Regions from separate parts of the Kribbella sp. NPDC056861 genome, predicted to be linked through region 2. Evidence: riboswitches for the same ligand, from Rfam matches in the RefSeq annotation. Region 2 holds a riboswitch; each other region holds the start of a gene.
The links. Region 2 has a riboswitch for cobalamin ahead of metE (5-methyltetrahydropteroyltriglutamate--homocysteine S-methyltransferase). Riboswitches for the same ligand answer to the same signal wherever they lie in the genome.
Positions count from the first base shown of each region.

Region 1: linked by a shared signal. The riboswitch ahead of AB0P21_RS04100 (putative cobaltochelatase) and the one ahead of metE (5-methyltetrahydropteroyltriglutamate--homocysteine S-methyltransferase) in region 2 are both predicted to bind cobalamin.
Region 3: linked by a shared signal. The riboswitch ahead of cobN (cobaltochelatase subunit CobN) and the one ahead of metE (5-methyltetrahydropteroyltriglutamate--homocysteine S-methyltransferase) in region 2 are both predicted to bind cobalamin.

Region 1 is NZ_JBFBNQ010000001.1:904,307-911,736, reverse strand. It holds gene cobN (cobaltochelatase subunit CobN) at 1-1,145, shown strand, start outside; gene AB0P21_RS04105 (5'/3'-nucleotidase SurE) at 1,190-1,945, shown strand; cobalamin riboswitch at 1,943-2,090, shown strand; gene AB0P21_RS04100 (putative cobaltochelatase) at 2,164-4,278, shown strand; gene cobO (cob(I)yrinic acid a,c-diamide adenosyltransferase) at 4,278-4,892, shown strand; gene AB0P21_RS04090 (cobyrinate a,c-diamide synthase) at 4,984-6,339, shown strand; gene bluB (5,6-dimethylbenzimidazole synthase) at 6,336-7,430, shown strand, end outside.
Region 2 is NZ_JBFBNQ010000002.1:727,911-735,340, reverse strand. It holds gene AB0P21_RS10545 (glycosyl hydrolase) at 1-582, shown strand, start outside; gene AB0P21_RS10540 (GNAT family N-acetyltransferase) at 575-1,069, opposite strand; gene rocD (ornithine--oxo-acid transaminase) at 1,082-2,284, opposite strand; gene metE (5-methyltetrahydropteroyltriglutamate--homocysteine S-methyltransferase) at 2,449-4,764, opposite strand; cobalamin riboswitch at 4,896-5,109, opposite strand; gene AB0P21_RS10525 (hypothetical protein) at 5,197-5,715, shown strand; gene AB0P21_RS10520 (aspartate aminotransferase family protein) at 5,712-7,010, opposite strand; gene AB0P21_RS10515 (aminotransferase class III-fold pyridoxal phosphate-dependent enzyme) at 7,007-7,430, opposite strand, start outside.
Region 3 is NZ_JBFBNQ010000001.1:911,826-919,255, forward strand. It holds gene cobN (cobaltochelatase subunit CobN) at 1-2,486, opposite strand, end outside; cobalamin riboswitch at 2,523-2,649, opposite strand; gene AB0P21_RS04115 (hypothetical protein) at 2,642-3,085, opposite strand; gene AB0P21_RS04120 (metalloregulator ArsR/SmtB family transcription factor) at 3,082-3,414, opposite strand; gene AB0P21_RS04125 (AAA family ATPase) at 3,546-5,612, shown strand; gene AB0P21_RS04130 (hypothetical protein) at 5,668-6,300, opposite strand; gene AB0P21_RS04135 (sigma-70 family RNA polymerase sigma factor) at 6,297-6,839, opposite strand; gene AB0P21_RS04140 (helix-turn-helix domain-containing protein) at 6,920-7,430, opposite strand, start outside.

The sequences.
Region 1 (7,430 bases), on a different contig from region 2:
GCCGCAACGCCTGGGACGTCGGCGTCGCGCTGGCCGACTCGTTGCTGGCCAGGCACAAGTCCGAGACGGGGGAGTGGCCGCGATCGGTCGGCCTGACCGTCTGGGGCACCTCCGCGATGCGCACCCAGGGCGACGACCTCGCCGAGGTGCTCTGGCTGCTGGGTTGCCGTCCGGTCTGGGACGAGGCTTCCCGACGGGTCACCGGCTTCGAGGTCGTCTCGCTGGAGGAGCTCGGCCGGCCGCGCGTCGACGTGACGATCCGGATCTCCGGCTTCTTCCGCGACGCCTTCCCGCACGTCGTCACGCTGCTGGACGAGGCCGTCCGCAGGGTGGCCGCGCTGGACGAGGATGCCGACAGCAACTACCTGCGGGCGCACGTCGACGCCGATGTTGCTGCGGGCAATGACATGCGATCGTCCACGGCGCGGGTGTTCGGTTCCAAGCCCGGTTCGTACGGCGCCGGTCTGCTGCCACTCGTTGACGCGCGCAACTGGCGTACCGACGCCGAGCTGGCCGAGGTCTACGCGGTCTGGGGCGGCTATGCCTACGGAAAGGATCTCGACGGCGCGGAGGCCCGGCCGTCGATGGAGCGCGCCTACGCCCGGATCCAGGTCGCGGCCAAGAACGCGGACACCCGTGAGCACGACATCATGGATTCCGACGACTACTTCCAGTACCACGGCGGCATGGTCGCGATGGTGCGGCACCTGACCGGCTCCAACCCGAAGGCCTACATCGGCGACTCCGCGGTACCGGCGCAGGTCAAGACGCGGACGCTGGAGGAGGAGACCAAGCGGGTCTTCCGGGCCCGGGTGGTGAACCCGCGCTGGATGGCGGCGATGCAGCGCCACGGGTACAAGGGCGCCTTCGAGATGGCGGCGACGGTGGACTACCTGTTCGGGTACGACGCCACTGCCGGGGTGGTCGACGACTGGATGTACGAGACGTTGACCACGGAGTACGTCGCGAACCCGGAGATCGCCGAGTTCTTCCGCAAGTCGAACCCGTGGGCGCGGCACGGGATCGCCGAGCGGCTGCTCGAGGCTGCTCAGCGCGGACTGTGGTCGGAGCCGAGCGCGGAGGCGCTGGAGACGCTGCGGACCGCAGTACTGGAGACCGAGGGGGACATCGAGGATCGCGGCTGAGTGATCGGGCGGCGAGGGTGGCCAGGGTGTGATTGGGTGGACGCATGGCGTCCGAACAGCTCAGAGTCCTGGTCACCAACGACGACGGTTACGAGTCCGCCGGGATCCAGGCGCTCGCCGCGGCGATGACGGAGGCCGGCCACGCGGTGCAGGTGGTCGCGCCGTGGGACGACCAGAGCGGCGTCGGCAGCTCGCGGGCCGGGATGATCGGCAAGGCGATCGCGTCGAAGACCGGTGAGAACGGCTTCATCGGGATCGACGGGACACCGGCGCTGGCGGTGACGCTGGCCCGGCTGGGCGCGTTCGGCCCGTCGCCGGACGTGGTCGTCTCGGGGATCAACAACGGTCACAACATCGGCCCGATCCTGCACTCCGGCACGGTGGCCGCGGCGCTGACCGCCGCCAGCCAGGGCTTGTCCGGGCTCGCGATCAGCATCGACTCCGAGCAGCCGTCGTACAACGAAACGGCCGGTGCGGTGGCCCGGGAAGCGCTCTCTTGGCTGCTGGAGCAGCCGGTCGGGACGGTCATCAACGTCAACGTGCCCGACGTGCCCGTGTCGGAGCTCAAGGGCGCCCGCTGGGCCCGGCTGGTGCCGTACGAGCGGTCCCGGCTGGTGCTGGAGAAGTCCCCGACGGGCGAGCCGATCGTCGGCCAGGTACTGCGTGAGCCGCCGACCGAGACCGACACCGACGAGGCGCTGCTGCTCGCCGGCTACATCACCGTCACCCCGATCACCGGCGTCGGCGAACTCCCCGGCGATTCGGCCGCGGACCACCTGTCGGCGGCCTTCACAAATTAGCTCCACGGCCGGTGTGGAATGATCGCCGGGAAGGTCGTGGAGGAACACCGGTGACAGCCCTGCTGGGCTGAATTCCGGGGCGGTCCCGCCACTGTGACCGGGCTCTCGCCCGGAAGCCAGGACATCCGCGACCTTCCGCCAGGGAGCGCTCTCCGCGCCCCGGCGTGCCAGTGCCAAGGCGGGCGTGGACACCCGCGGGACGAAGGGAAGCACCGCCGATGGGGTCTACCCCGATCAGTCAGAACCTCAAGCCGGTCTCGAACGGCTTTCCCTTCACCGCCGTGGTCGGCATGGAGGACCTCCAGCTCGCGCTGATCCTTGCCGCGGTCTCCCCGGCGATCGGCGGCGTACTGATCCGCGGCGAGAAAGGCACGGCGAAGTCCACCGCCGTCCGCGCGCTGACCGAGATCCTGCCCGCCGTCGACGTCCTGGAAGGCTGCCGCTTCTCCTGCGACCCCACCAACCCGGACCCCACCTGCCCTGACGGCCCGCACCCCGCCGACAACAGCTCGCACCCGCGGCCCGCCCGACTGGTAGAGCTACCAGTAGGCGCCACCGAAGACCGAGTACTCGGCTCTCTCCACCTCGAGCGAGCGCTCTCTGAGGGCGTCACCGTCTACGAACCAGGCCTGCTCGCCGCAGCCCACCGCGGCCTCCTGTACGTCGACGAGGTCAACCTCCTCCACGACCACCTGGTCGACGTACTCCTCGACGCCGCCGCGATGGGCCGCGCCACCGTCGAGCGCGACGGCGTCTCGATCACCCACCCCGCGCGCTTCGTCCTGGTCGGCACGATGAACCCCGAAGAGGGCGAACTCCGCCCGCAACTGCTCGACCGCTTCGGCCTCACGGTCGACGTCGTCGCCAGCCGCGACCCCGCAGTACGGGTCGAGGTGATGCGCGCCCGGCTCACCTACGAGGCCGACCCGGCCGCCTTCGTCACCAAGTACGCCGGTCCGCAGGCCGAGCTGTCCGAGCGGATCGTCAAGGCCCAGTCCCGCCTCGCCGACGTGATCCTCACCGACGCGGCGCTGCGCCAGATCGCCGAGATCTGCGCCTCCTTCGACGTCGACGGCATGCGCGCCGACCTGGTCACCGCCCGTACTGCGGTAGCCCACGCGGCCTGGTCCGGCCGGACGGTCGTCGAGGTCGAGGACGTCCGCGCCGCGGCGAAGCTCGCCCTGCCGCACCGCAAGCGCCGCAACCCGTTCGACGCTCCTGGGCTGGATGACGAGCAACTCGAGCAGGCGATCCAGAACAGCACCCCGCCGGACCCTGATCCCGACGACGACCCGGATGGCGGCCCGGATGGTGGTCCGGACAACAACCCCGATGGCGGCCCCGACGCAGGGCCGGACGACGGCGGACCGGACAACGGGCGCCCGGATGACGGTGACTCCGCCGGCGAGAGCAATGCCGACGACCCAACGCTGTCACCCACCAACGCCGACTCCGACAAACCGGCCGAGAACTCAGGAAGCGCTCTCCCGGGCCCAGCCCCGACCGGCCAGGTAGCAGCCAGCTCCGCGCCGTACAAAGCCCGCCTGCTCACCATCGATTCCGCCGGCCCAGGCGTAGCCGGCCGCCGCTCGAGAGCGCTCACCGAGGTCGGCCGCGTAGTCGGCGACCGGCCCCGCGTCGGCCGCGAATCCGGCCGCCCGCACCTCCTCGCCACCATCCGCACCGCAGCCCCGCATCAGCACGCCCGCGGCCGCACCGGCCCCGGCCTCGCAGTCCGCGGCTCCGACGTACGCCTGGGCGTCCGCGAAGGCCGCGAGGGCAACCTCGTCCTGTTCTGCGTCGACGCGTCCGGATCAATGGGCACGAAGAGGCGGATGTCCGAGGTCAAGACCGCGATCGTCTCGCTCCTCCTCGATGCCTATCAGCGCCGCGACAAGGTCGGTCTCGTCACCTTCGCCGGTGCCGAGGCGACCGTCGCCCTCCCGCCGACCGGCAGCGTCGAGACCGCAGTACGCCGCCTCGAATCCCTCCCGACCGGCGGCCGCACCCCACTCGCCGAAGGCCTCATGAAAGCCTCCGACGTACTGCGAATCGCCGCGATCCGTGATCCGCGCCGACGCCCTCTGCTGGTCCTCGTGACCGACGGTCGCGCGACCTCCGGCGACAAGGCATTTGCCAAGGCCAAGCAAGCCGCAGGCTGGCTGGCCCAGCAGGGGATCGCGTCGGTCGTGGTCGACTGCGAACCACGCCGCGGAGTCCGCTTGGGCCTCTCGGCCGAGCTGGCCGCCGACCTCGGCGCGGAGTACCTGGACCTGGGCGAAGTTGCCGCGGGCAATCTTGTGCGCGCGGTCACCGATCGGAGCGCTGCCTGATGCCGCAAGGACAGCCGAGCGTCGTACCGAAGGACGGCCTGACCACCCGGCAGCGCCGCAACCGGCCGTTGCTGATGGTGCACACCGGGGAGATGAAGGGGAAGTCGACCGCCGCGTTCGGGATGGCGCTGCGCGGCTGGAACCAGGGCTGGAACATCGGCGTCTTCCAGTTCGTCAAGAGCGCGAAGTGGAAAGTCGGCGAGGAGAGCGCGTTCAAGGCGCTCGGGAAGTTGCACGAGGCAACGGGTGAAGGCGGCCCGGTCGAGTGGCACAAGATGGGCGAGGGCTGGAGCTGGTCGCGCAAGGCCGGCACCGAGGAGGACCACGCCGCCGACGCGATCGAGGGCTGGCGCGAGATCCAGCGCCGGATCGCCGCCGAGACGCACGATCTGTACGTGCTCGACGAGTTCACCTACCCGATGAAGTGGGGCTGGGTCGACGTCGACGAGGTGGTCGAGACGCTGACGTCGCGGCCCGGTCACCAGTACGTCGTGATCACCGGCCGGAACGCCGACCAGCGGCTGCTCGACGCGGCCGATCTGGTCACCGAGATGACCAAGGTCAAGCACCCGATGGACGCCGGCCAGAAGGGCCAGAAAGGCATCGAGTGGTGAGCGCGCAGCAGAGCAGCGGGAGCGCGAGTTCGAGCCTCAGGTCCGGACGAAGCTCGGGCCGGGCGCCGGTGGACCGGGCGCGGGTGGCGGCGTGATCCCGCGGCTGGTGATCGCGGCGCCTTCCTCTGGCGCCGGTAAGACGACGGTGGCTGTCGGGCTGATGGCTGCGCTGCGCCGAGCCGGCCATACCGTGGCCGGCTTCAAGGTCGGACCGGACTACATCGACCCCGGCTTCCACGCCGTCGCGACCGGGCGACCGGGCCGCAACCTCGACCCGATGCTGTCCGGCGAGGAGCGAGTCGCGCCGCTGTTCGCGCACGGCTGCGCCGGCGCCGACATCGCGGTGGTCGAGGGCGTGATGGGCCTGTACGACGGCGCGCTCGGCACCGAGGGCTACTCGTCCACCGCCCACGTCTCGAAGTTGCTGCAGGCACCGGTCGTGCTGGTGGTCGACGCCTCCGCGGCCGGCCGCAGCGTCGGCGCCGTCGTCCAGGGTTTCGTTGCCTACGACACCGGTGTCCGGATCGTCGGAGTGATCCTCAACAAGGTCGGCTCCGATCGCCACGAGGCCGAAGTACGCGCAGGCGTCGCACCGACCGGCATACCGGTGCTCGGCGTACTGCGTCGTGACACCCGCCTCACTGTCCCCAGCCGCCACCTCGGCTTGATCCCCGCCGATGAGCAGCGCGAACAGGCCTCGACCGCGGTAGATGCCGCCGCTGAGCTGGTCCGCCAAGGCGTGGACCTGGAAGCCTTCATCGCCGCAGCCCGGGCAGCCGCTCCGCTCGATGTGACGGCCTGGGATCCGGCAGCGGAGGTGACGCCTGCCGAGGAGGGCCGCCCGGTCATCGCGATCGCAGGCGGACCGGTCTTCTCCTTCCGCTACGCCGAGACGGCGGAGCTGCTCACCGCGGCCGGCGCGGACGTGGTCAGCTTCGACCCGCTCCACGAGTCATTGCCAGAGGCAACTTCCGCGCTCTACCTCGGCGGCGGCTTCCCCGAACTGCACGCGGAAGCGCTCTCTGCGAACGTAGCGTTGCGCGAACAGGTCGCCGCAGAGGTCGCAGCAGGCCTGCCCGTCGTCGCCGAATGCGCCGGTCTGCTCTACCTGTGCCGCGAGCTCGACGGTCACCAACTGACCGGCGTACTGCCGGCCAAGGGCCAGATGACGAGTCGTCTGACTCTCGGCTACCGGACCGCGATCGCAGCCTCCACAACGTCCTTCTTCGACGAAGGGCGGCGCGTGCGCGGGCATGAGTTCCACCGCACAACCGTCGAGTTCGACGAAGGAGTACCGGCTGCCTGGTACTTGCCCGGTGGTCAGCAGGAGGGATTCGCCCGCTCGCAGATCCACGCTTCCTACCTTCACCTGCACTGGACGGCGACGCCCGACGTGCCGGCCAGGTTCGTGGCGGCCGCACGCGTCCATGCCGGGCTGGAGAAGTGACGCTAGTTCTGGGAATCGGCCTGCGCTCCGGTACGTCGTACCGGGAGCTGCGGGATCTCGTGGAAAGCGCGCTGGTCGGTCTCGACGCGGCGGAAGTGAGCCAGGTGATCACTGTCGACGGCAGAGAGACGGAGCCTGGCTTACAGCGGCTGGTGGCTTCGCTGGGGGCTGGGTTGTTTACTGCCTCCAAGTTGGAGCTGTCGCAGCAGTCGGTACCGACGCCTAGCGATCAGGTAGAGCGACTGGCCGGTACTGCGAGTGTGGCTGAGGCTGCTGTCGTCCTCAGCGGCGCGGAGGTCGTGGTGCCGAAGCAGGTGTCAGCTCGGGCGACGGTGGCTGTTGGGCGGCTGCCGGTGTTAGCGGCGGCGGTTGCGCCGGGGTATCCGGTGGGGGAGCGGGACGTCGTCCACCGGGTCTTGGCTGAGCGGCGTGATGTCCGCCGGGGGTTTGTCGATCGACCTATTGCCGACGACGTACTGACCAGGGTGCTCGAGTCGGCCCACCGCGCACCCAGTGTGGGCTTGAGCCAGCCGTGGGACTTCCTGTTGATCCGCGACCTCGCCACCCGACAGCAGATCCGCGACCTCGCCGCTGCCCAGCAAGCTGCCTTTGCGGCGTCGCTACCTGCTGACCGGCGAAGCGCCTTCGACGGGTTGAAGATCGAGGCGATCCTGGAGACGCCACTGAACATCGCCGTCACCTGCGATGCCGGACGCGGCGGCAGGCACGTACTGGGTCGGCATGCGGATCCACGGACAACCTGGTTCTCGGCAGCGATAGCAGTACAGAACCTGTGGTTGGCAGCGCGGGCTGAAGGCCTCGGCGTTGGCTGGGTGTCCTTCTTCGAGCCAGGTGAGGTTGCAGCGGTTCTGGACCTGCCTGCACACGTTGAGTTGGTCGGCTACCTCTGCGTGGGGCATGTGGAGGAGTTTGCTGCGGCCCCCGAGTTGGTGCGGACCGGTTGGGCGGCTCGGAGGCCGCTGTCCTGGGCAGTGCACCAGGAGGCGTGGGGACAGCGGGGGTTGCCGGGAGTCGAGCCCAGTGCGGTGATTGCTGCAGATGCGGCGGCTGCGGACGCAGTACGGGCTGCT
Region 2 (7,430 bases):
AAGCCGATCGCGCTCGCCGAGATGGGCAAGGTCCCGACAGCCTCCCTGCTCAGCAGCCAGCCACGCTGGTCCTACTTCATGCTCTGGTCGGAACAACTCCGCGGCAGCAACACCGACGCCGAGATCCGTACTGCGTACGCCCTGCCCCGAGTGCTGAACCAGGGCGAGGTCGTCATCAGCGGCGGCACCAACCCGCAGCCAAGGACCGGCCAGATCACCGGAGTCGGCGGCAAGTGTGTCGACGTCGCCGGAGCCAGCACCACCAACGGCACCGCCGTCCAGCTCTGGGACTGCAACGGAGGCACCGCCCAACGCTGGACCATCGGCACCGACAACACAATCCGTGCCTTGGGCAAATGCCTCGACGTCACCAGTGGCGGAACAACGAACGGCACGAAGCTTCAACTCTGGGACTGCAACGGCAGCGGCGCCCAGCAGTGGCAGCAATCCGGCAACCAGCTCCGCAATCCGCAGTCAGGCCGCAACCTCGACGTACCTGGTGGCAACACGAGCAACGGCACCCGCCTGCAGATCTGGGACGCCAACACCAACCCCTGGCAGCAGTGGACGCTGCCTAGCTGAGGCGCAGCTCGTACTCGACCTGAGCGAGTGGGGTGCCATCACCGAAGTCCCGTTCGGTGGTGGCACCCGTCTCGGTGAAGCCTGACTTGCTGTAGAACCGGCGGGACTGCGGGGTGTCGCGCAACGTCCACAGGTGAACGCGATCGATGCCTTGGGCCCGCAATGCCTCCAGGGTCCCGGTCATCAGGGCCGCCGCGACGCCGGTGCCCCAGCCGTCCGGATGACCGTAGAAGCTGTAGAGCTCCGCCTCGCTCTCGGCGGTAGGCATGCTCCAGGAGAAGGCCAGCGCGCGACCGTCCACCTTGGCGACCAGCACCAGCCCTTCGGGGTCGGCGATCCGGTCGTGCCAGCGGTCCAGTCGTGAGCTGATCTGGCCGGCCGCGAACTCGGTATCGAAGAACGGCGCGTACGCCGCCTCCCAGGAGGCGGCATGCACGATGCCGATTGCTTCACCGTCGGCCGCGGTCGCGCGGCGTACCTCGATCATCTGCCCAGGATCTCAGCCCGCGAGGGCCTTGAGCGACAGGGTCAGCCGCTCGGTCATCCAGTCGAGATCGTCGGTGGTGATCACCAGCGGCGGAGACAGCCGGATGGTCGAGCCGTGCGTGTCCTTCGCCAGTACGCCGTGCTCCGCGAGTTGCTCGCACAGCGCACGGCCGCTCCCGAGCGCCGGGTCGAGATCCAGCCCGGCCCACAGACCGTGCACCCGCAGCCCGGCGAGGCCGTGAGCCTGCAGAGGCTCCAACCGGTCGCGCAGCTCCTGCTCCATCGCGAGCGCGTGCTCCTGCAGGTCACCCGGCTCGAGCAGCTTGATGACGGCCCGCCCGATCGCCACCGCCAGCGGGTTCCCGCCGAAGGTGCTGCCGTGCGTGCCGGGGGTGATGACATCCATCACCGCACGGTCGGTGACGACGGCCGACAGCGGCATGATGCCGCCGCCGAGCGCCTTGCCGAGGACATAGACATCCGGTACGACGCCCGCCCGCGAGCTCGCGAAGGTGGCGCCGGCCCGGCCGAGACCGGACTGGATCTCGTCGGCCATCATCAGCACCTGGTTCCTGGTGCAGACCTCGCGGACCGCGGCCAGGTAGCCGGCCGGCGGGACGACCACACCGGCCTCACCCTGCACCGGCTCGATCAGGACGGCGACCGTGGTCTCGTCGATCGCGGCCTCCAGCGCGGCGGCGTCGCCGTACGGGACGGAGCGGAAGCCGGGCGTGTACGGGCCGTAGTTGTCGTGGGCCTCGGTGTCGCCGGAGAAGCTGATGATGCTGATGGTCCGGCCATGGAAGTTGCCGTCAGCAACGATGATGGTGGCTTCGCCGTCCGGCACGCCCTTGACCAGGTAGCCCCAGCGGCGGGCCAGCTTGAGCGCCGTCTCGACCGCCTCGGCGCCGGAGTTCATCGGCAGCACCGCGTCCTTGCCGGACAGCGCGGCGAGCTCGGCGCAGAACGGGCCGAGCTGGTCGTGGTGGAAGGCTCGGCTGGTCAGCGTGACCCGGCCGAGCTGCTCAGTGGCGGCGGCGATCAGCGCCGGGTGCCGGTGGCCGAAGTTCAGCGCGGAGTAGCCGGCCAGGCAGTCCAGGTACCGCCGCTCCGAGGTGTCGGTGACCCAGACGCCTTCCGCCGCCGCCACCGTAACCGGCAGCGGGTGGTAATTGTGCGCGCCATAGGTCTCTTCGAGCACGATCGGGTCAGTCACAGGTCAGCCTTTCGGTCACGGAGCTCGGACCTGGCCGAGCTTAGGGGGCGACCGCGCTGCTGAGGAGGCCGAGGTGCAGATTGTCCGACATTCGGTCAATCTGCTGAGACCAGAAGACCGGGACCAGCCTTCCGACAAAGGCTGGTCCCGGTCGGTCAGAGGGGTCAGGACGGCAGTTCGTCCCGTACCGCGCGCGCCGCGGCCACCAGGTTCTGCAAGGAGTCGCGAACCTCCGCCCAGCCCCGCGTCTTCAGCCCGCAGTCGGGGTTGACCCACAGCCGCTCGGCCGGGATCGCGGCCAGGCCCTTCTGCAGCAGCGACACGATCTCGGGTGTGCCGGGCACGCGCGGCGAGTGGATGTCGTAGACACCCGGTCCGACCTCGCGGGGATAGCCGGCATCGCTCAGCTCATGCGCGACCTGCATATGCGACCGGGCTGCCTCCAGGCTGGCCACGTCGGCGTCCATCTCGTCCAGCGCGTTCAGGATGTCGCCGAACTCGACGTAACACATGTGCGTATGGATCTGGGTGTCCGCCCGCACGCCACTGGTGCTCAGCCGGAACACCTCGGTGCCCCAGGCCAGGTACGCCGCGCGATCGGCCTGCCGCAGCGGCAGGGTCTCCCGGAGGGCCGGCTCGTCCACCTGGATCACCGCGGCGCCGGCCGCCTCCAGGTCGTTGACCTCGTCGCGCAGCGCGAGCGCGACCTGGCGAGCCGTGTCGCTGCGCGGCTGGTCGTCGCGGACGAACGACCAGGCGAGCATCGTCACCGGCCCGGTCAGCATGCCCTTCACCGGCCGATCGGTCTGCGACTGCGCGTACTGCCACCAGCGCACGGTCATCGGCTCCGGTCGCGAGATGTCTCCCGCGAGCACCGGCGGCCGCACGTACCGGGTGCCGTACGACTGGACCCAGCCGTGTTGCGTTGCGAGATACCCGTCCAGCTGCTCCGCGAAGTACTGGACCATGTCGTTGCGCTCGGGTTCGCCGTGCACGAGCACGTCCAGCCCGGCCTTCTCCTGGAAGGCGAGCACCTCCCGGATCTCCGCCTGGATCCGCTCGTCGTACTCCGGGACGCCGATCCGCTCGGCCCGCAGCTCGGCCCGCGCGGTGCGCAGCTCGTTGGTCTGCGGGAACGACCCGACCGTGGTGGTCGGCAGCAAGGGCAGTCCCAGGCGCGCTCGCTGGGCCACACTCCGTTCCCCGTACGGCGTCGCGCGGCGACTGTCCGCCGCGGTCACGCCGGTCAGCCGGTCGCGGACCTCACTGCGGTTGGTCAGCGCCGACCCGGCTCGCGCGTCGTGCGCCGCGCGGTTGGCGGCGAGCTCGGTCGCGATCGCCTCGGTGCCCTCGGTGATGCCGCGAGTCAGGGTGACGATCTCGGCCGTCTTCTGGCGCGCGAAAGCCAGCCAGGGCAGGACTTCCGGATCGAGATCCGTCTCGGCGGCGACGTCCAGCGGCACGTGCAGCAACGAGCTGGACGAGCTGACGTCGACCCGATCGGCCAGCCCCAACAGGGTGGCCAGCGTGGAGAGCGACTTGGACAGATTGTTGATCCAGATGTTGCGGCCGTTGACGACACCCGCGACCAGCCGCTTGCCGCGCAGCCCGCCGACCGAGGCCAGTGCGTCGAGGTTGGCCTCGGCGGGTCCGGTGAAGTCGATCGCGAGACCTTCGACCGGAGCCTTCGCCAGGACGGGGAGGGCTTCGCCGAGGCGGTCGAAGTACGAGGCGATGAGGAGCTTCGGGCGATCGGTGAGGTTGCCGAGCGTCGCGTAGGCACGCGCTGTGGCGTCCAGTTCGTCGGTCGTGCGGTCCTGGATGAGCGCGGGCTCGTCCAGTTGCACCCACTCGGCGCCGGCGGCCCGCAGGTCGGCCAGCACCTCGGCGTACACGGGGAGGAGTTGGTCGAGCAGTGAGAGCGGCTCGAAGCTGTCGGCGACGCCCGGAGCGGGCTTGGCCAGCAGGAGATAGGTGACCGGGCCGACGAGGACCGGGCGGGCAGCGAGGCCGAGCGCGACGGCTTCCTGCAGCTCGGTGACCTGCTTGGTGGAGTCGGCCGTGAAGACGGTGTCCGGGCCGAGCTCCGGGACCAGGTAGTGGTAGTTCGTGTCGAACCACTTCGTCATCTCCAGCGGCGCCACCTCTTGGGTGCCGCGGGCCATTGCGAAGTAGCCGTCCAGTGGGTCGGCGGCGACGGCCGAGCGGTGCCGCTCGGGGATCGCGCCGACCAGGGCGGTGGTGTCGAGCACGTGGTCGTAGTACGAGAAGTCGCCGGTGGGGACCTCGTCGATGCCGTCGGCGGCGAGTCGCCGCCAATTGGCCACGCGCAGGTCCTTCGCGGTCTGCCGGAGGGCGTCCGCGCTGACGCTGCCCTTCCAGTAGCCCTCGATGGCCTTCTTCAGTTCACGGTTGGGACCTTGCCGGGGGTAGCCGTACACGGTGGCCCGTGCTGCCGCGGCTGCGGACTTGCTGGTCAAGCGTCTCTCCTTCGTGAGGCGTCTCGTCGGACCAGGCGACTCGCGGAAGGGGAACAGCAGACACGGACCGTCGAATGGTCACATGCGCGCCGCGACCTTCCCACGAGGTCACCGAGGTCGACCACGAACGCTGAGCGTCCATGGGCAGTGGCAGGTCTTCGGACTCGCGGGCACGTCTGTTGCCAGACACCTAGTGGCCGTCGCTTCCCAGGTCCGCAAGGACCCAGTGCTGATGACGGCGGTCGTTCCCACTCACCGCTGCGGGGCAGTCCCGGAATCACACCGGGTTCCCTCTTACGACGTCCTACCTGGCGGGCAGGACGAACCAACTGCGATCACCACAGTACCCGCTGGAGTTGCTCTCGAGATGCGGGCTGCACAGTTTTTGCATAAGTTAGGCACTCAGTCGATCGGTGAGAAGGGTGGGGCCCGATGAAGGTTCGGCGAATACTGGCGGGGTTGGCCACGGTGGCGGCGCTCGCCGTCGCACTGGTGCCGGCCACGGTCGAGGACGCACCGGCGGAGGCGGCCGTCACCCGGTTGGGCAGCGCGGGGTACTGCCCGAACGCCAACGGCGTGACCGTGATCGTCGACTACCAGGGCCTCGGCGGGGCGACCGAGATCCGTTGTGCGCCGGGCGATCAGACCACGGGGCTGGCCGCGCTGGAGAACGCCGGGTTCGTCGTCACCGGCACCAACCGGTGGGGCAAGGCCTTCATCTGCCGGATCAACGGCAAACCGACCGCGGCCACCGAGCCGTGCGTCAACACGCCGCCGGCCAGCGCGTACTGGTCGTACTGGCACGCGCCGAACGGCGGCAGCTGGACCTACAGCCAGTCCGGCGCCTCCGCCCGCAAGCCTCCGCTCGGCAGCTTCGAGGGCTGGTCCTTCTCCCAGAACGCGGGCCCGACCACCAACCCGCCGCCGCGGGTGGCGCCGGTCCGCCCCTAGGTCACCTGCCGTACTGCGATCGCCGTGCGCTCAGCAAGCTCCGCGACCTGAGCGTCGGTGATCACCAGCGGTGGCCCGAGCAGGACGAGGTCGCCGGAGACGCCATCGGCACAGCCGGTGGAGTGGTAGAGCAGCACACCTGCTTCTTTGCCTGCAGCGACTATTCGCTCGGCGACGCGATCGGCCCGTGCGTACGGCGTACGGGTTGGTCGGTCGGCGACGAGTTCGACCGCGCAGAGCAGCCCGAGACCGCGGATGTCGCCGACGGCCGGGTGATCGCCCAGCTCTGCTTCGAGTGCCGACTTGAGGGCTGCACCTTGTCTGGCTGAGGCTGCGATCAGGTCGCGCTTCTGCAGCACCTTCAGTACTGCGTGCCCGGCCGCCGCGCCAACGACGTGGTGCGAGTAGGTGAAGCCATGGGTGAAACCGGCGATCTTCTCGTGCACCTCGCCACTGCAAGCAGCGAAGCCGAGTGGCCAGTAACCCGACGCCGCGCCCTTGGCGGCGACCAGGATGTCCGGCCGCACCTCCCAATGCTCACAGGCGAACCACTTCCCGGTCCGCCCGAAGCCGGTCATCACCTCGTCGGCGATCACCAGTACGCCGTACCGGCGGCAGACCCCGGTGATCGCGGGCCAGTAGTCGTCGGGCGGCACGCAGGCACCGAGCGCTGCACCCGAGATCGGCTCGGCAATGAAGGCCGCGACATTTTCCGGGCCCTCGGCAAGGATCAGCGCTTCGAGCTTCTCCGCATGCTGCTGGCCACAGCCTTCGGGGTGCGTCGGGAACTCGCACCGATACTCGTACGGCGTCGTGGTGTGCCGCGCGGATCCCAGCCACGGAAGATACGGCGCCCGCAGCCCGGGCCGCCCGGAAACGTCTAGCGCGCCCCGAGTGTTGCCGTGATACGCGCCCTGTCGGCCGATCACCACAGACCGATCCTCACCCCGGGCCAGGTGGTAGGCGCGTGCCATCTTCAGCGCGGTCTCGACCGCTTCGCTGCCGCCGGACACCGGATAGATGTGCGGATCGTCGACGGGTAGCAGGGGAGCCAGTGCGGCGGCGTAGTTCTCCAGCGCGGCGGAGGCGAAGGCGGTGCCGTGCGCATAGGAGACCAGCTTGGACTGCTGGGCGATCGCCTCTCCGACCTCCTCGACGCCGTGCCCGATGCCGACCACGATCGCGCCGCCCGAGCCGTCGAGGTACCGGCGGCCGGTGGTGTCGAACAGCAGTGCGCCGGAGCCCCGTGCAACAACCGGAAGGTCGTTGCCCGGGGCCCGAGAGAACACGGTCATCCGGCGACCGCGGCGCCGAACAGCTCCAGCGCGGTCTGCGCCTCGGCCGCCGACACCACCAGCGGCGGCGACATCCGGATCGAGCTCTCGCCGCACTCGAGCACCAACAGGCCACGCTCGAACGCACGCTGCTGGACCTCGGCCGCCTGCTCCGCGGTACGGAACTCGACGCCGATCATCAGGCCGAGACCGCGGACGTCGACGATCTGCTCGGGGAACTTCTGCTGCAGCTCACGCAGGCCGGTCATCAACTGCTTGCCGATGGTGTCAGCGTTGGCGAGCAGCCCTTCCTCCTGGATCACCTCGAGAGTCGCCAGCCCGGCCGCGCACGGGATCGGGCTACCGCCGTACGTCGAACCGTGGGCGCCGGCCGGCCAGCTCTCCATCAGCTCTGCCCGGGCCATGAACGCGCCCAGCGGC
Region 3 (7,430 bases), on a different contig from region 2:
GCTTCGACGAAGCGGCCGGCCAGCGCACGCAGTACGTTCGTGAGCTCGTCGCCGGTGCGCCCCAACCGCGGGACGACCTCGTCGGCGGCGAACTGCAGCGACCGCTCGACCTGCGGAGCCACCCGGCCGAGCACCTCCTCGATGACGACCGGGACCTTGGCCGCGTCCCACGCGAGGGTCTCCATGCTGGCCACGAGCTTGCGCGCGACGGCCTCCAGCAGGTCGACGCCGTCGGCGCCGCTCACGGCAGGAAGGTCGGCCAGCGTTGCGAGATCGGCCAACTCCGGTACTGCGACGCCCGGGTTGGCCAGCATCGCGGCTTCGTCGACGCCGAACGTCTGGCCGAGCGCGGCCCGCAGACCCGGTACCGCGCCCGAGACGCCGCCCCACATCTGCTGCGCACGCAGTACGGCGAGGACGAGGTTGACCCGCGCCTCACCGACCGGCCCGCCGCCGAGGATGTGCAGCCCGTCGCGGATCTGCACGTCCTTGATCTCACACAGGTAGCCGTCGAGGTGCAGGACGAACTCGTCGAACTCCTCGTCCTCCGGCTTCTCCGAGGTGTGCAGGTCGTGGTGCAGCTGCGCGGCCTGGATCAGGGTCCAGATCTGCGCCCGCAGGGTGGGGACCTTGTCGGGGTCGAGCGCCGAGACGGTGGCGTACTCGTCGAGCAGGTACTCGAGCTTGGCCATGTCGCCGTACGTCTCGGCCCGCGCCATCGGCGGTACCAGGTGGTCGACGATCACGGCGTGCCCGCGGCGCTTGGCCTGCGTGCCCTCGCCCGGGTCGTTGACGATGAACGGGTAGACGAGCGGCAGGTTGCCCAGTACTGCGTCGGGCGCGCAGTCGGCGGCCATGCCTATGCCCTTACCTGGCAGCCACTCGAGCGTGCCGTGCTTGCCGAGGTGGACGACCGCGTGGGCGCCGAAACCGCCTTCTTCCACCGGCGCTTCCAGCCAGCGGTAGGCCGCGAGGTAGTGATGCGAGGGCGCCATGTCGGGGTCGTGGTAGATCGCGACCGGGTTCTCGCCGAAGCCGCGGGGCGGCTGGATCATCAGTACTACGTTGCCGAACCGGAGCGCCGCGAGCGCGATCGCGGGCTCGGGGCCCGACAGGTCGACGTACAGGGAGCCGGGGGCTTCACCCCAAGCCTCGATCATTGCCGTCTGCAACGACTCTGGGGTCTTGCCGAACCACTTCGCGTAGGTGGAGAGCGGGATCTTCGCGACGGCGCTGGACAGCTGCTCGTCGGTGAGCCAGTCGACGTCGTGACCGCCGGCCGCGATCAGGCGGTGGACCAGGCCGTCGGCGCCGTCCGCGCCCTGCAGCTCGTCGAGGTTGAGGTCGGGGCCGAGGTCGTAGCCGGCGTCCTTGAGCTGGCCGAGCAGGACGACTGCCGAGGCCGGGGTGTCGAGGCCGACCGCGTTGCCGATCCGGGCGTGCTTGGTCGGGTAGGAGGAGAGGACCAGCGCGAGCTTCTTGTCGGCGGGTTGCACGTGGCGGAGCTTGGCCTGGGCGACCGCGATACCGGCGAGGCGGGCGCAACGCTCCTCGTCAGGCGCGTAGCTGGCGATGCCCTCGGCGTCGTACGCCTTGAAGGAGAACGGGATGGTGATCAGGCGGCCGTCGAACTCGGGGATCGCGACCTGGGTGGCGGCGTCGAGCGGGCTGATCGCGGCGTCGCTCTCGAGCCACTGCTCGCGGGTGGAGGTCAGCGCGAGGCCCTGAATGAGCGGGATGTCGAGCGAGGCGAGCGCGCCGGCGTCCCAGGAGTCGTCGCCGCCGGCTGTCGCGTTGGAGGCGACTGTGCCGCCTGCTGCCAGCAGGGTGGTGACGAGGACGTCGCATTCGCGCAGCATCTCGAACAGCTGGGCGTTGTCGTCGTGGCTGGGGTCAAGGCCGCGCAGCGTTCCGCAGTACACGGGGAGGGCTTGGGCGCCCGCAGCCTCGATCGCGTTGGCGAGGGAGTCGACGAAGGCAGTGTTGCCGGAGATCTCGTGGGCGCGATAGTAGACGACGCCGACCACCGCGCGGGTGTCCTTGGTATACGTGCGGCCGGCCCTGAGCCCGTACGTCGGGAGGGTCTTCGGCGGATCGAACTCGTCGCCGGTCAGCAGGATGGTGTCGCTGAGGAAGCCCGCCAGGTTCTTGAGGTTCTCGGACCCGCCTTCGCGCAGGTAACCGAGCGCCTCCGAGACCGCGCCGGCGGGAACTGTCGACATCGACATCAGCTCGGCGTCGGGGGCCGCCTCACCGCTGAGCACGACCGTCGGGAGGCCTGAGGCGATAACCGCGTCGAGCCCCTCCTCCCAGGCGCGCCGACCGCCCAACAGGCGGACCACGACAACCTCGACGCCCTCGAGCAGCGTCGGCAGGTCGGCAAGCTCGACCCGGGCGGGGTTGGCGACCCGCCACCCGGCCTGGGCTTGCGACGCAGCCAGCAGATCGGTGTCGGCAGTAGAGAGCAGCAGCAGATTCGCGGGCACGCGCGGCCGGTCCTTCCTCGGGGTGTCCACGCCCCAGGTGGCAGGTACGACAGCAGCAGTTCCTGACTCCCGCGCAAGCGCGGTCACAGTGGCGGGACCGTCCCGGACTCACACCGGGTTCCTGCACATCCGTCGATGAGAAACAGACTCTAGCCCTACCGTCGAGGCGACGACTGCTGGGCGGTGTGGTCGACGTACCAGCCGATGACATTGGGCCAGAAGTAGAAGGCCTTGGTGCCGCCTGCGGTGAGGACTTGTTCGACGCTGACTCGGGTGCCGGTCTCGGTGGGTTCGAAGCGGATCTCGACCTCGGTGTCGTCGACCGAGCTGCGGTAGGCGAAGAGGGCGCCGGGTTCCCAGGCGGTGATCTGGCCTAGTTCGAGGACGTCTTCGGCGGTGGTGGGGTCGGCGTAGCGGTAGATCTCGAGGACTCGGCCGCCGACGCCGGGCTCGATCTGCATGCCGATGGCTCGGTTGGCGTCGAAGAAGTTGATCGGGCCGCGGACCCACCACAGGTCGATCTCGGCGGTGAAGAGGTGGAACGCCGCTGCCGGGTCGGTGGCGACCTCGACGGAGGCGGAGGCTGATTGCTTGGTCATGAGTTCTCCCCTTGCTCGACATGTCTTTTGAATGCGCCCAACTGCTCCTGCCAGTGCGCCTGCAACTGGTCGAGCCAGGCCTGTACTGCGACCACCGGCTCCTGTCGCAGCCGGAAGACCCGCAGCCGCGCGTCGTCGGCCACCCGTTCGTCGGAGATCAGGTCGGCGGACAGCAGGATCCGCAGGTGGCGGCTCATGGCCGGCGCCGACGAACCCGTGGCCGTGGCCAGCTCGCCGGCTCGGCGAGGGCCTTCTCCTAGCAACCGGACGACCTGCCGGCGCGTCGGATCAGCGAGTACTTCGAAGAAGCGGTCGACGTCGTCTGCCATGACTTAATAGTTACAGACTCTGTTAACTATTGGCAAGCGCTAGAACGTTCGCCGGACGCACTAAAGTGGGCGGGCCAGCTGCCTGACAGGCCGAAAGGAATTCTGTGGTTCAGCACACCCGGAGAGCGCGCGTGCTCGACGTTCTCGGCGCCGACCGACCCTGGCAGGTGCCGGACGAGTGGCTGACCGGCGTCCGCGACCGGTTGCGCGCCTGGGGCGACGACCCGAAGGCGCTGCGGCCGGGGGCCTTTCCGGACTTCGTCGAGGGAACGCCCGCCGCGGTGTGGTTCGCCCACCAGGTGGCGCCGCTGCTGGCCGGGTGGATTCCGGTGCTCCACGGGGAGCACGCCGATCTCTCGGCTGAGCTGACGCGTGACTTCCACAGATCGACCACGCGGTACGGCGGCGCCGGTCACCTGATCCAGGTCGCCGCGACCGACTGGCCGCTGCTGGTGATCTCCGGCGCGCGGAGTTTCGACGTCGCCGGACGCCTGGAGGCGCTGCAGCTGTCGCGTGATGTGGTGAGCCTGTTCCGCGATGCGCCGCCGCTGGCCGCGCGCGCCAAGGCGTTGACCGCCGGGTACGACCGGGTGATGGCCGACCGCGAGGTCACCCGGATGCACACCGAGGCCGACTACGACACGATCCTGCAGTTCTGGCGGACGACGGTGCTGAGCGACGCAGAGCGCGCAGTACTGCCGGAACTGGCCGGGCCCGCGTCAGCCCTGCGGTACTCGCTCGACACGCTGCGGGACACGCACGACAAGCTGTCGCTGACGGTTGCCGACAATCCTTCGCTGAACTTCTCGCAGCTGCTGGCGCGGTTGATCCGTACTGCGGGGCTCAGTGCTCAGCCGCCGGCGGTGGGGCAGATTCTCGGGGTCGACGGGTGGGACGTCGAGAACGCGCTGGCCGATCTCAGGCGGGGCTTCGATCCGCAGGCTTGGTTGCGCAGCAATACCGAGTGGCTGGGGCGTGCGGTCGCTCAGGATCAGCAGATGCTGGCGCGGTCGTGGGCGGCTGCGGCGACTCGGGTGTCGATCCACTTGGCTGGAGTGCTCGAGCAGGGGCCGTGGCCGGATCCGGAGGTGCCGGATCTTGCTGCGTTCTTCGAGATTCTCGATCAGTCGAGTGTTGATGGTGGCGCGCCTGAGATCGAGTTGACGGCGCCGGACGGGCCGTTGACGCATACGTGGGGATCGAATGCCGCTCCCCCGGTGCCTGAGGTCGTCGTTGAGGCTGCGCCCGAGCCATTGACCAACGCCGTACCGGCTGCCGCCGCGGCGAACGTAGTACCGGCGCCGGCGGCGGAGGTGGATGACTTCGTCGCTCCCGAGCCGGTGCCCGAGGACGATGCGCTCGCCGAGCTGGAGGCGCTGATCGGGCTGGAGTCGATCAAGGAAGCCGTCCGCAAGATGGTGGCCGAGATCAAGACCAACCAGCGCCGCAAGGAGTTCGGGCTGCCGATCCAGGAGCGGGCCCGGCACATGGTGTTCGTCGGCAAGCCCGGTACGGCGAAGACCACGATCGCGCGGTTGCTCGCCAAGGTCTACCTGCAGCTGGGCGTGCTGGAGAAGGGCCACGTGGTCGAGGTCGACCGCTCCGACCTGGTCGGTTCCGGGGTCGGTACGACGGCACCGATGACGGCGGCCAAGTTCCGCGAGGCGCTCGGCGGGGTGCTGTTCGTCGACGAGGCGTACACCCTGGTGCCGGACAACAACCCGGGTGACTACGGGATGGAGTCCGTCGCCACGCTGCTGAAGATGATGGAGGACTATCGCGACGAGTGTGTCGTGATCGTGGCCGGCTACCACCGCGAGATGCAGCGGTTCCTCGACTCCAACCCCGGCCTCGCGTCGCGGTTCCCGAAGCTGCTGTCGTTCAGCGAGTACAGCACCGACCAGCTGGTCGCCATCTTCGCGTTGCAGGCCCGGCAGAAGGGCATGACCCACAACGACGAGGTGCTGGCCGCCGTACGCCGGAACATCCCGGCCGCGCCGCGTGGCCACAACTTCGGCAACGGCCGGTTCATCCGGAACCTGCTCGAAGAGGCCATCTCCAACCAGGCGACCCGGCTGGCCCGGCGCGATCCCGACAGCCTGACCGAGCGCGACCTGCGCGAGATCCTGCCCGAGGACGTGAAGTCGGCCGGGTCGATGCGGGCCGAGGACTATCTGCTGCAGAAGCCTGGGACCTGAGCCCTGCGGCCTGCGCCGGACTGGTTGCTTAGAGCAACCAGTCCGACCGGCTCGGTCAGAAGGCTTGCTGGTAAAGGGCTCGCAGCTCAGGGGTGGCCGGGCCGCTCTCGCCGCAGATGCTGACTTGGGCGTCGATCGCGCTGACCAGATAGGTACCGCCGACCTTGAACTCGACGCCCAGCAGCGTCGCGACGGCATCGGCGTCGGACCTGACCTCGACGGTGGTCGCCTCGCCGCCGCGGTACCAGTGGTCGACGCGGAGGGTGACGAGTTCGCCCTTGACCGCGGTCGCCGTGCCTTCGAAGGCGGTCTGCATACGGCGCAGGTCTGCCACCTCGACCGCCTTGCACTTGCCGGAGGCGCCGCCACCGACGGTTAGCTTGAGCACCGCCTTCGCGATTCCGGGTGGGGTGCTTGGTGTCGTACTGGTCGCCGGCGGACCGGCGACGGGCGGGGTGTCGCCTCCTTGACCTGAGGTGAGGCCCCAGACCAGCCCACCGGTCGCGATCAGTACTCCGGCGGCGGCCGCGGGCAGCCAACGGCGGCGAGCTCCCGCGGTGGTGGGCCGGGTCTCGGTGTCTGTAGTCATGCTGGCCTCCAGGAGGCGATCGATGTCGGGCTCGGGAGCGTCCGACCGTGACGCCGGGTCGGCGGCCTTCAACCGGGCCAGCAGTTCGTCGTCGTTCACAGCTCGCTCCCTTCTTTGCCCTGTTCCTGTCCGGCACCGACGTCGTTCTTTCGTCCCAACCGGGCGGCGAGACTTTTCTTTGCCCGATGCAACCGGATGCTGACGGCGTTCGGGGTCAGACCGGTCACCTCGGCGATGCCTCGCGGTGGGAGTCCTTCCCAGGCCCACAACATGACGATCTCGCGATCGAGCTCGCCGAGGGTGCCCAGCGCTTCGTGCAGCGCGGCGTGGTCCGCGGCCGGTGGCGGGAGTGCGTACGTAGTACGGGCTAGGCGTTCTACCAGTCTTAGGCGACGGCCCTCAGCTCTTCGGGCGTTGGCCAGGCAGCCGCGGGCGACCCCGTAGCACCAGGGCAGGACCTCGTCCGGGTCGAGCGGGCTGTCACCGAGTCCTGGTACGTCGTCGAGGCGGCGCCAGAGCACCAGCATCGTGTCGGCCAGTACGTCGTCGACGGCGTCGCGGTCGGCCCGGCGTACCAGATAGCGCTGCACCGGCCCGGCCACCAACCGCACCAACGCCTCGAAGCGAGCCTCGCGCACCCGCACATCCTCTCGCCCCAGCATGGAAGTCACACCATCATCTGTCCGGCAACGAACGAGTTCTTTCGGCGAGCTCTGGACTATTTGGCGGAGCGGGCGACGGTGATCGCCTGGTCGTACAGAGCTTCGATGTCTTCGGTGCCGTCCGAGGCGACCCAGGTCGCGGTGCTGGCGTCGACGCAGGCGAAGCTGACGGCGATCACGATCCTTGCCTCGAGTTCGCGCTCCGAGCCTCCGCCGAGGCGATCGCGGACGGCCGGCAGCAGATCCTGCTGCCAGCGCAGGCGCTTCTGCACGTAGCTCGCCTGCAGCGAGGGGGTGGCGAAGATCAGCTTGGACAGCGTGAGCGTCAGGTCGAGCGAGTGGTTCGCGGTCGCGAGCACCAGGAATCCGGCGCGCAACGCTGCCCACGCGGAGACCTCGGGCGGCTGCGACTCGACGGTCGTGCGGAGGAGTTCGCCGAGCGCGTCCTGGTCGCCGCAGACCAGGTCTTCCTTGGTGCCGAAGTACCGGAAGAGGGTGCGCTGCGAGACCCCCGCCTCGGCCGCGATCTCCGAGGTGGTCGTCCGGTCGTACCCCTGGGTGGTGAAC